3 regions of the Streptomyces sp. NPDC026538 genome follow, and region 2 is predicted to be linked to each of the others. Evidence: predicted binding sites of a transcription regulator. Region 2 holds the regulator's gene; each other region holds the start of a gene.
The links. The regulator HspR, encoded in region 2, represses chaperone genes until heat shock. The targets are predictions, from matches to a motif close to TTGAGNNNNNNNNNCTCAA.
Positions count from the first base shown of each region.

Region 1: dnaK (molecular chaperone DnaK) is a predicted target of HspR. The motif match lies at 1,674-1,692, and genes of this name have one in related genera.
Region 3: lon (endopeptidase La) is a predicted target of HspR. The motif match lies at 1,603-1,621, and genes of this name have one in related genera.

Region 1 is NZ_JBVHQG010000002.1:287,128-290,402, reverse strand. Features, by position in the region: gene ACZ4N4_RS08205 (vWA domain-containing protein) at 1-1,107, shown strand, start outside; gene ACZ4N4_RS08200 (OsmC family peroxiredoxin) at 1,177-1,602, shown strand; gene dnaK (molecular chaperone DnaK) at 1,739-3,275, shown strand, end outside.
Region 2 is NZ_JBVHQG010000003.1:608,233-611,507, reverse strand. Features, by position in the region: gene ACZ4N4_RS15860 (PA14 domain-containing protein) at 1-1,718, shown strand, start outside; gene ACZ4N4_RS15855 (heat shock protein transcriptional repressor HspR) at 1,783-2,244, opposite strand; gene dnaJ (molecular chaperone DnaJ) at 2,250-3,275, opposite strand, start outside.
Region 3 is NZ_JBVHQG010000005.1:654,607-657,881, forward strand. Features, by position in the region: gene ACZ4N4_RS23440 (rhomboid-like protein) at 450-1,169, shown strand; gene lon (endopeptidase La) at 1,644-3,275, shown strand, end outside.

The DNA.
Region 1 (3,275 bases), on a different contig from region 2:
GGCGGGATCGCGGCCGGTATCAAGCTGGTCGCCGACGCCGAACTGGCCCGCGCCCACGACATCGCGATCGCCGCCGTCAACCCCGAGGCCGGCGAGATCTACGTCAACCCGCTGCGCACCCTGGACGAGGAGGAGTGGCGGTTCGTCCTCGCCCACGAGATGCTGCACGCCGCGCTGCGCCACGGCGACCGCCTCGGCGGCCGTGACCCCTACCTCTTCAACGTCGCCTGCGACTACGTCATCAACGGCTGGCTGGTCGAGATGCGCGTCGGCACCATGCCCGAAGGGCTGCTGCACGACCCGGAGTTGAAGGACCTCTCGGCGGAGGAGGTGTACGACCGGATCGCCGTCGACCTGCGCCGGATGCGGCGCCTCGCCACCCTGCGCGGCAAGGGGCGCGGCGACGTGCTTGGCGCGCCGCTCGGGCCGCCCCGCGCCTGTGTCGACCTCGACGAGTTCTACCGCCGGGGCCTCGGCCAGGGACTGGACCTGCACCAGACGCAGGACCGCGGGTTCCTGCCCGGCGGCCTGGTGGAGGAGATCCGCGCGCTCAGCCATCCGCCGCTGCCCTGGGACGCCCGACTGGCCCGGTGGTTCGACGAGTTCGTGCCCCGGCCGGAAGCCGTCCGGTCGTACGCCCGGCCCTCCCGCCGGCAGTCGTCCACCCCGGACATCCCGCGCGCCGGCCGGTACTTCCCGCCCGAGGAGGTCGCCCGCTGCACCTTCGGCGTGGTCCTGGACACCTCCGGCTCCATGGACCGCACCCTGCTCGGCAAGGCCCTCGGCGCGATCGCCTCCTACGCCGAGGCCCGGGACGTACCGGCGGCCCGTGTGGTGTTCTGCGACGCCGCCCCGCACGACGCCGGGTACCTGCCGACGACCGAGATCGCCGGGCGGGTCCGGGTGCACGGCCGCGGCGGTACCGTCCTCCAGCCCGGGATCGACCTGTTGCAGCGCGCGGACGACTTCCCGCCGACCGCACCGGTCCTGGTGATCACCGACGGCTGGTGCGACGTCCTGCGGGTGCGGCGCGAGCACGCCTACCTCGTGCCCGACGGCCGTCGCCTGCCGTTCACTCCCCGTGGGCCGGTCTTCCGCGTGCGGTGAGCCCGGATGTGATCGGATGGGAGGCAGCGAAACCGGTTCATTCGCCTTCGTACGCCGAAAGGAACAACCGTGGCCACCACGCGCACCGCACACACCGTTTGGGAAGGCAACCTCCTCGAGGGCAACGGTGTCATCACCTTCGACTCCTCCGGTATCGGCCAGCAGCCGGTCACGTGGGCCTCGCGTTCCCAGGAGGCGAACGGCAAGACCAGCCCGGAGGAGCTGATCGCCGGCGCCCACTCCAGCTGCTTCTCCATGGCCCTCTCGCACGCCCTGGCCGGGGCCGGTACCCCGCCCACCAGGCTGGTGACCACCGCCGACGTCAAGTTCCAGCCGGGTGAGGGCATCACCGGGATCCACCTGACCGTCGAGGGCACGGTGCCCGGCCTGGACGAGGCCGGCTTCGCCGCCGCCGCCGAGGACGCCAAGAAGAACTGCCCGGTCAGCCAGGCCCTGGCCGGCACCACCATCACCCTGGACGCGAAGCTCGCCTGACCGTCGTACCCCTTAGGATGCCGCGTCCCCGTCACGGGGGCGCGGCATCGTTGTTCACGGGGTACCCGGCATTGACAACGGCCCGCTCAAGTTTTGTGCTGGAGTCGGGGAAGCGGCCGGGCGGAAGGGGACGGACATGGCACGTGCGGTAGGGATCGACCTCGGTACGACGAACTCGGTGGTGGCCGTCCTGGAGGGCGGTGAGCCCACCGTCGTCGCCAACGCCGAGGGGGCGCGCACCACCCCGTCGGTGGTGGCCTTCGCGAAGAACGGGGACGTGCTGGTCGGCGAGGTCGCCAAGCGGCAGGCGGTGACCAACGTGGACCGCACCGCGCGCTCGGTGAAGCGGCACATGGGCGACGGCGCCTGGCGGTTCCCGGAGAGCGGGAGCGTGGACGGCACGCGGTACCGGGCCCAGGAGCTGTCGGCGCGGGTGCTGCAGAAGCTCAAGCGGGACACCGAGGCCTACCTCGGCGAGGACGTCACCGACGCGGTGATCACCGTACCCGCGTACTTCGACGACGCGCAGCGGCAGGCCACCAAGGAGGCCGGGGAGATCGCCGGCCTGAAGGTGCTGCGGATCATCAACGAGCCGACCGCCGCCGCGCTCGCCTACGGCCTCGACCGGGGCGAGGAGCAGACGGTCCTCGTCTTCGACCTCGGGGGCGGAACTTTCGACGTCTCCCTCCTGGAGATCGGCGACGGCGTGATCGAGGTCAAGGCCACCAACGGCGACACCCGCCTCGGCGGCGACGACTGGGACCAGCGGGTCGTCGAGCACCTGGTCAAACGCTTCAAGGGGCAGTACGGCATCGATCTCGGCTACGACAAGATGGCGCTGCAACGGCTGCGCGAGGGCGCCGAGAAGGCGAAGATCGAGCTGTCCTCGTCCACGGAGACCTCGGTCAACCTGCCGTACATCACGGCCTCCGCCGAGGGCCCGCTGCATCTGGAGGAGAAGCTGACGCGGGCCCAGTTCCAGGAGCTGACCGCGGACCTGCTGGACCGCTGCAAGAAGCCGTTCCACCAGGCCGTCAAGGACGCGGGCGTGGAGCTGTCCGCCATCGACCACGTGATCCTGGTCGGCGGCTCGACCCGGATGCCCGCCGTCACCGACCTGGTCAAGGAACTCACCGGCAAGGACCCGCACAAGGGCGTCAACCCGGACGAGGTGGTGGCGGTCGGCGCCGCCCTCCAGGCGGGCGTCATCCGCGGCGACGTCAAGGACGTCCTGCTGCTGGACGTCACCCCGCTGTCCCTGGGCATCGAGACCAAGGGCGGCATCATGACGAAGCTGATCGAGCGCAACACCACGATCCCGACCCGGCGTTCGGAGATCTTCACGACCGCCGCCGACAACCAGCCCTCGGTGGGCATCCAGGTCTACCAGGGCGAACGGGAGATCGCGGCCTACAACAAGAAGCTCGGCGTCTTCGACCTCACCGGCCTGCCGCCGGCACCGCGTGGCGTCCCGCAGATCGAGGTCGCCTTCGACATCGACGCGAACGGGATCATGCACGTCTCGGCGAAGGACCTGGCGACCGGCCGCGAGCAGAAGATGACCGTGACCGGCGGCTCCGCCCTCCCCAAGGACGACATCGACCGCATGATGCGGGAGGCCGAGCAGTACGCCGAGGAGGACCGCAAACGCCGCGAGGCCGCCGAGACCCGCA
Region 2 (3,275 bases):
CCGGCGCCACCTACTACTACGAGGTCCGCGCCCACGACAAGGCGGGCAACCAGTCCCCCGGCAGCGCCGATCTGGGCGTCACGACCCCCGACAAGACCCCGCCGGCCGCGCCGTTCGTCGAGATGGACGGGTGCCCGTCCGACCAGCCCTACGCGGCCCCGGAACTCGTCACGACCGCGGAGAACGCGGCGGACATCGCGTGGTACGAGATGCAGCGACGGAACCCCGTCACCGGCGCCTGGACCACCGTGTACACCGGCGCCAAGGGCGCCATCTGCGACACCGGTTACCCGGCCGACGGCAGCAAGGTGACCTACCGGGGCCGGGCCCGCGACGCCGCCGGGAACTGGTCCGTGTACTCGGCCGCCACCACGTTCACCACCAGCGACCTGACGCCTCCGGCGACCGCGGCCGACGCCCGGTCCGGGTACCGCTCGGGCGTGCCCCACCTGGTGTGGTCCCCGGTCGACGGCGCCGCCTCCTACCAGGTCCTCCAGTACGACCCGGCGACCGGCGGCTATGTCGACGCCCTGCCCGGCACCGGCACCGCCGTCCACACCACGAAGGACACCGACGTCGTCCCGCTCCAGCAACTCGCGGTCGCCGACAGCTACCGGTACGCGGTGCGCTCGGTGGACGCGCAGGGCAACGCGGCGGCCCCGGTGGAGGTCACGCTGACGATGGCGGACCGCACCGAGGCCGTCCCCGCGTTCCGGACCACCGCGAACCGGTTCGACGAGGGCGTGATGGTCGAGTGGAGCAGCGCGGACCCGTGGACCTTCGGCGAGGACCGGCCGCTGCTCACCTACCGGATCGTCCGCACCGACAAGGCGACCGGCGTCAGCAGCACCGTGACCGGGTGCAAGCCGAACAACTCGCAGGACCTGCCGCCGGCGGATCCCGAGACGTATTGGACCTGGACCGGCGACGACGCCCCCGCGTACGCCGGGGACCGGCAGATCAACGGCGTCTGCTGGGACGTCTCCGGCGCGTCCGAGACGACGTACGACTACACGGTCGTGACGATCGACCCGTACGGCCACGAGTCGCGGCCCGGTCCGGCCGCCACGGCGACCACGCCGGACACCGTGCGCCCGGCTCCGGTGGAGAACCTGACGGCCGAACCCGTCCCCCTGGGCGTCCGCCTGACCTGGACACCGCCCGCTGACGACGACGTCACCGAGTACTACGTATGGCAGGGCATGACCGACCCGGACACCGGCGAGACGGTCTGGAAGAAGAACTGCTGGACCTCGAACTCCGCAGCCACCGGGATTGTCTGCCCGACCGTCCCCGACGGCGCCACCCACGTCTACCGCGTGGCCGCCGCGGACGGTTTCCACCTGTACGAGAACGAGGGCCCCGACTTCTTCCACACCACCACCGTCTCGGTCACCCTGCCCGACACCCGGCCGCCCGGCTGGACAAAGACCGAGATCCGTGCGGACCGTTACCCGGAGCTGTACGTGAACTGCTCCGCGAGCTCCGGCCTCGGCGACTGCTCCCGGTTCGCCGCCTACCGGGTGGAGCGCTGGGACCCGGCCGCGGCCTCCTACGTCACCCTGTCCGAGGGCCCTACGGGCAACACCGCGTACTACATGGACACCACGGTGTCCGGGGACTCGCTGGGCCTCTACTACTACCGCGTCGTCCGCCTGGACGCCTCGGGCGCCGAGGCCGCCATCACGTCGGCGGCGTACGGCATCTGGGACTTCTGACTCTGAGCGCAGGCAAAAGGGGCCCGGAGGTTCACCACCTCCGGGCCCCTTCGCGCGGGTACCGCTAGTCCTTGGCCTTCTTCGGCCGCCACACGACCAGCGCGCTGGTCTGCTGGACCTCCTGGTACGGGACCAGGTCACGGCGGTACGAGGCGTGTACCGCCGCTTCGCGCTGCCGCATCGCGGCCGCCGCGCCGTCCAGGGCCGCTTCCATCTCGGCCACGCGGGCCTGGAGCGCGGCGACCTGGTTCTCCAGTTCGATGATGCGCTTGATGCCGGCCAGGTTGATGCCCTCGTCCTGCGACAACGCCTGCACCTGGCGGAGCAGTTCGATGTCGCGGGCCGAGTAGCGCCGGCCCCGCCCGGCCGTGCGGTCCGGGGAGACCAGGCCCAGGCGGTCGTACTGGCGCAGCGTCTGCGGGTGCAGTCCGGAGAGCTGGGCGGCCACCGAGATGACGTAGACCGGGGTCTCCTCGGTCAGTTCATACGGCCCGCGGAAATTGTCACTGCGTCGACGGCCGTCCATCTCAGTCATGCTCCCTTCGCGGCCTCGAACAGCTCGGCACGCGGGTCCTCACCCGCGGTCGCCTCGCGATACGCCTCCAGTGCGTCACGAGCATTCCCCGACAGGTCCTTCGGGACACTCACCTCGACGGTGACCAGGAGGTCGCCGCGGGTGCCGTCCTTGCGGACCGCACCCTTGCCACGGGCACGCATGGTCCGGCCGTTGGGCGTGCCCGGGGGCAGCTTCAGGGTGACCGGCGGTCCGCCCAGGGTGGGCACCCTGACCTCGCCGCCGAGCGCCGCCTCGGTGAAGGTCACCGGGACGGTCACCGTGAGGTTGTCCTCCTTGCGGCCGAACACCGGGTGGGTGTCGACGTGGACCATGACGTACAGGTCGCCCGCGGGACCGCCGCGCTCGCCCGGCGCGCCCTTGCCGCGCAGCCGGATCCGCTGGCCGTCCGTCACCCCGGCGGGGATGCGGACCTGCATGGTCCGGGACGACTTGGCGCGCCCGCTGCCCTTGCAGTCGAGGCAGGGGTGTTCCGCGATCAGGCCGCGGCCCTTGCAGTCCGGGCAGGGGTCGGTGAGCGAGAAGCCGCCGCCGGATCCCCGCGCCACCTGGCCGGTGCCGACGCAGGTCGGGCACACCCGCGGGGTGCCGTTCTTGTCGCCGGTGCCCGAACAGGCCTTGCAGGGGGCCTGCGAGGACATCCGCAGCGGGACCGTGGCGCCCTCGATGGCCTCCGTGAAGCTCAGCGTGACCTCGGACTCGATGTCCTGGCCGCGCCGGGGCTGGGTGCGCGTGCCCGCGCCGCCGCCCCGGTTGAACAGGCCCCCCAGGACGTCGCCGAAGCCCCCGCCGAAACCGCCCCCGCCCTGCTGTTGCGCGGTGCCCCCGAAGAGGTCGCCCAGGTCGAAGTTGAAGTTGCCGCCGCCCGCGCCCGGCCCCGGGCGGAAGCCGCCGTTGCCGAAGAGGGCGCGTGCCTCGTCGTACTCCTTGCGCTTCTTGGGGTCACCGAGCACGTCGTTCGCCTCGGAGATCTCCTTGAAGCG
Region 3 (3,275 bases), on a different contig from region 2:
GTCGGACGGTCCTCCCGGGTGTCACTCGTTCGAGGGGCCGCCCGGCGCTTCGTGCCCGCAGGCGGCCGCAGGTGACTCATATGGTTCCTCCCGACCCCTCACGGTTATTCGGAAAATCCTGTGAATCGCTCCCCGCGTGGCCTCGGTCATAGACAGCGACTCGCGGGACGGCGAAGGCTGGTGAGGTGAAACGGAAGGAGCGCCTCACCGTGGAACGGACCGTTGGGGCCGCGTCGACGCCCACGCCGGAGCCCGTTCTGGCGACTTCGCCGGGGACGCCTGCGGCGGGGCCGACGGGGCAGCTCCCGTCCGCTTCGCCGGGACGTCCGCCGGGTGGATCGTCCGGCTCCCTTCCGGCTGCCTCGCGCGGGCCCTTCCGTGCTGCTTCACCGGGGCCCCTTCCGGCTGCTTCGCCGGGACCGTTTCCCGCCGCGGAGGTCGCCGTCCTGCTGGACGGTGTGCCCCGCCAGCGCGGCTCGGACGGGCTCCCCGCCCCGAGGGCCCCGCGCCCCGCCCTCCGCCTCCGTCCCTGGCGGCTGCTGCCCACCCCCACCGGCGCCCCGGTCACCTTCGCCTACACGGTGATCCTGGCCCTGACCTCACTCTTCGCCGTCTACGCCGGCCCCGGCCTGCTGCACGCCGTCTACCAGGACTCCAGCACCGACGTCGCCCACCTCGTGCGCACGCCCGTCTTCGTCCTGCTGGCCAGTGCGCTGTGGGTCGCCGGCGGTCTCCTCTCCCCGTACGCCCTCGCCTTCGTGCTGGTCCTGACCGCGCTGGAGCGGCGGATAGGGGGCGCCCGGGCGATCCTCGTCTTCCTGACGGGCCATGTGCTGGCCACCCTCGCCACCGAGGTCCCGGTCGGCCTCGCGGTCCTGGTCGGCCACCTCCCCGACACCTCCCTGCACCGCCTCGACTACGGCATCAGCTTCGGCGTGGCCGCCAGCATCGGCGCCCTCTCCGGCCTGCTCGCCCCCTGGCTGCGCTGGCCCCTGCTCGCCGTGGTCGGCTACAGCCTCGTCACGGACCTCATCGCCTTCGAGGATCCGATGACCAACTGGGGCCACCTGATCTCGCTGGGCATCGGGACGGCGCTCTGGCCGGCGGTCCGGCGCTGGTACCGGGAGCGGCACCGGGCTCCGGTCCCGGCCGGTGCCACCGCCGCTTGACGCACGGGGTCGGGCCCGGCGCGCCGCCGCCGGCCGTTCGCCGGTTCCGCCACGCCCAGGGTCTGGCCCCGCTCCCGGGCCACGCCGTGCAGGCGGTCGGTGGCAGGTGCGCGGGTACGGGTCGGCGGCCAGGTCGTGGAACTCGCGGAGGAGCACGGCGACTCGCGGAAGCGAACGGCGACTCGCGGTGGAGCACGGCGAACTCGCGGAAGCGTACGGCGACTCGCGGTAGAGCACGGCGAACTCGCGGAGGGGCACCGCTCCGGCGCCTTGGGCCGTGCGGCCCCGCGGGTCACGGCCCCGTGCCCCTGATGGGGCGGGAATGCGCCCGTGCCATCCCGCTGTTTTCCCTTCGTCGGTCCCCTATCGCCAGGTCACCACCCGATCGCTCAGAGCGAACGCGGCCCTGGGAACATTCCGAGGCTCACATGCATTGAGTCGGCATAGCTCAAGTTCAATGCCGAAGGGGAGATCATGGCTTCGACGTCCGCATCACTCACCCTCCCTGTGCTGCCGCTCGACGGCGAGGTCGTGCTGCCCGGGATGGTGGTCCCGCTGGACCTCAAGGACCCCGATGTACGTGCCGCCGTGGAGGCCGCCCAGGCCGCCGCCCGTACCGAGCCCGGCAAGCCCAGGGTGCTGCTGGTGCCGCGTATCGACGGGACCTACCCGAGCACCGGTGTGCTCGGCACCGTGGAGCAGGTCGGCCGGCTGGCCGACGGTGACCCCGGTGCGCTGATCCGCGGCCGTCACCGCGTCCGCATCGGCGCCGGTACCACCGGCCCGGGTGCCGCCCTGTGGGTGGAGGGCACCCGTATCGAGGAGAGCGTCCCGGAACCGGTGCCCGGTCATGTCACCGAACTGGTCAAGGAGTACAAGGCCCTCGCCACCGCCTGGCTGCGCAAGCGCGCCGCCTGGCAGGTCGTGGACCGGGTGCAGGCCATCGACGACGTCTCCGCGCTCGCCGACAACTCGGGTTACTCGCCGTTCCTGACCACCGAGCAGAAGATCGAGCTGCTGGAGACCGCCGACCCGGTCGCCCGGCTGAAGCTCGCCACCCAGCAGCTCCGCGACCACCTCGCCGAGCAGGACGTGGCCGAGACGATCGCCAAGGACGTCCAGGAGGGCGTCGACAAGCAGCAGCGTGAGTTCCTGCTCCGCCGCCAGCTCGAAGCCGTCCGCAAGGAGCTGCGCGAGCTGAACGGCGACTCCGCGAAGGACGGCGAGGAGTCCGACGACTACCGCGCCCGCGTGGAGGCCGCCGACCTGCCGGAGAAGGTCCGCGAGGCCGCCCTCAAGGAGGTCGACAAGCTGGAGCGGTCCAGCGACCAGTCGCCCGAGGGCTCGTGGATCCGCACCTGGCTGGACACGGTGCTCGAACTGCCGTGGAACGAGCGAACCGAGGACGCCTACGACATCCAGGGCGCCAAGGCGATCCTGGACGCGGAGCACGCGGGCCTGGCGGACGTGAAGGAGCGGATCACCGAGTACCTGGCGGTGCGCAAGCGCCGCAGCGACCGGGGGCTCGGAGTCATCGGCGGCCGCCGTGGCGGTGCCGTGCTCGCCCTCGTCGGCCCGCCCGGTGTCGGCAAGACCTCGCTCGGCGAGTCGGTCGCGCACGCCATGGGCCGCAAGTTCGTCCGGGTCGCCCTCGGCGGTGTCCGGGACGAGGCCGAGATCCGTGGTCACCGGCGTACGTACGTCGGTGCGCTGCCCGGCCGGATCGTGCGGGCCATCAAGGAGGCCGGTTCGATGAACCCGGTCGTCCTGCTCGACGAGATCGACAAGGTGGGGTCCGACTTCCGGGGCGACCCGGCGGCCGCCCTGCTCGAAGTCCTCGACCCAGCGCAGAACCACACCTTCCGCGACCACTACCTGGAAGTGGAACTCGACCTGTCCGACGTCGTCTTCCTGGCCACCGCCAACGTCCTGGAGGCCATCCCGGAGGCCCTGCTCGACCGTATGGAGCTGGTCCGCCTGGACGGCTACACCGAGGACGAGAAGGTCGTCATCGCCCGAGACCACCTGCTTCCGCGCCAGCTGGAGCGGGCCGGGCTCGCCAAGGACGAGGTGATCCTCGACGAGAGCGCGCTGCGCAGGCTCGCC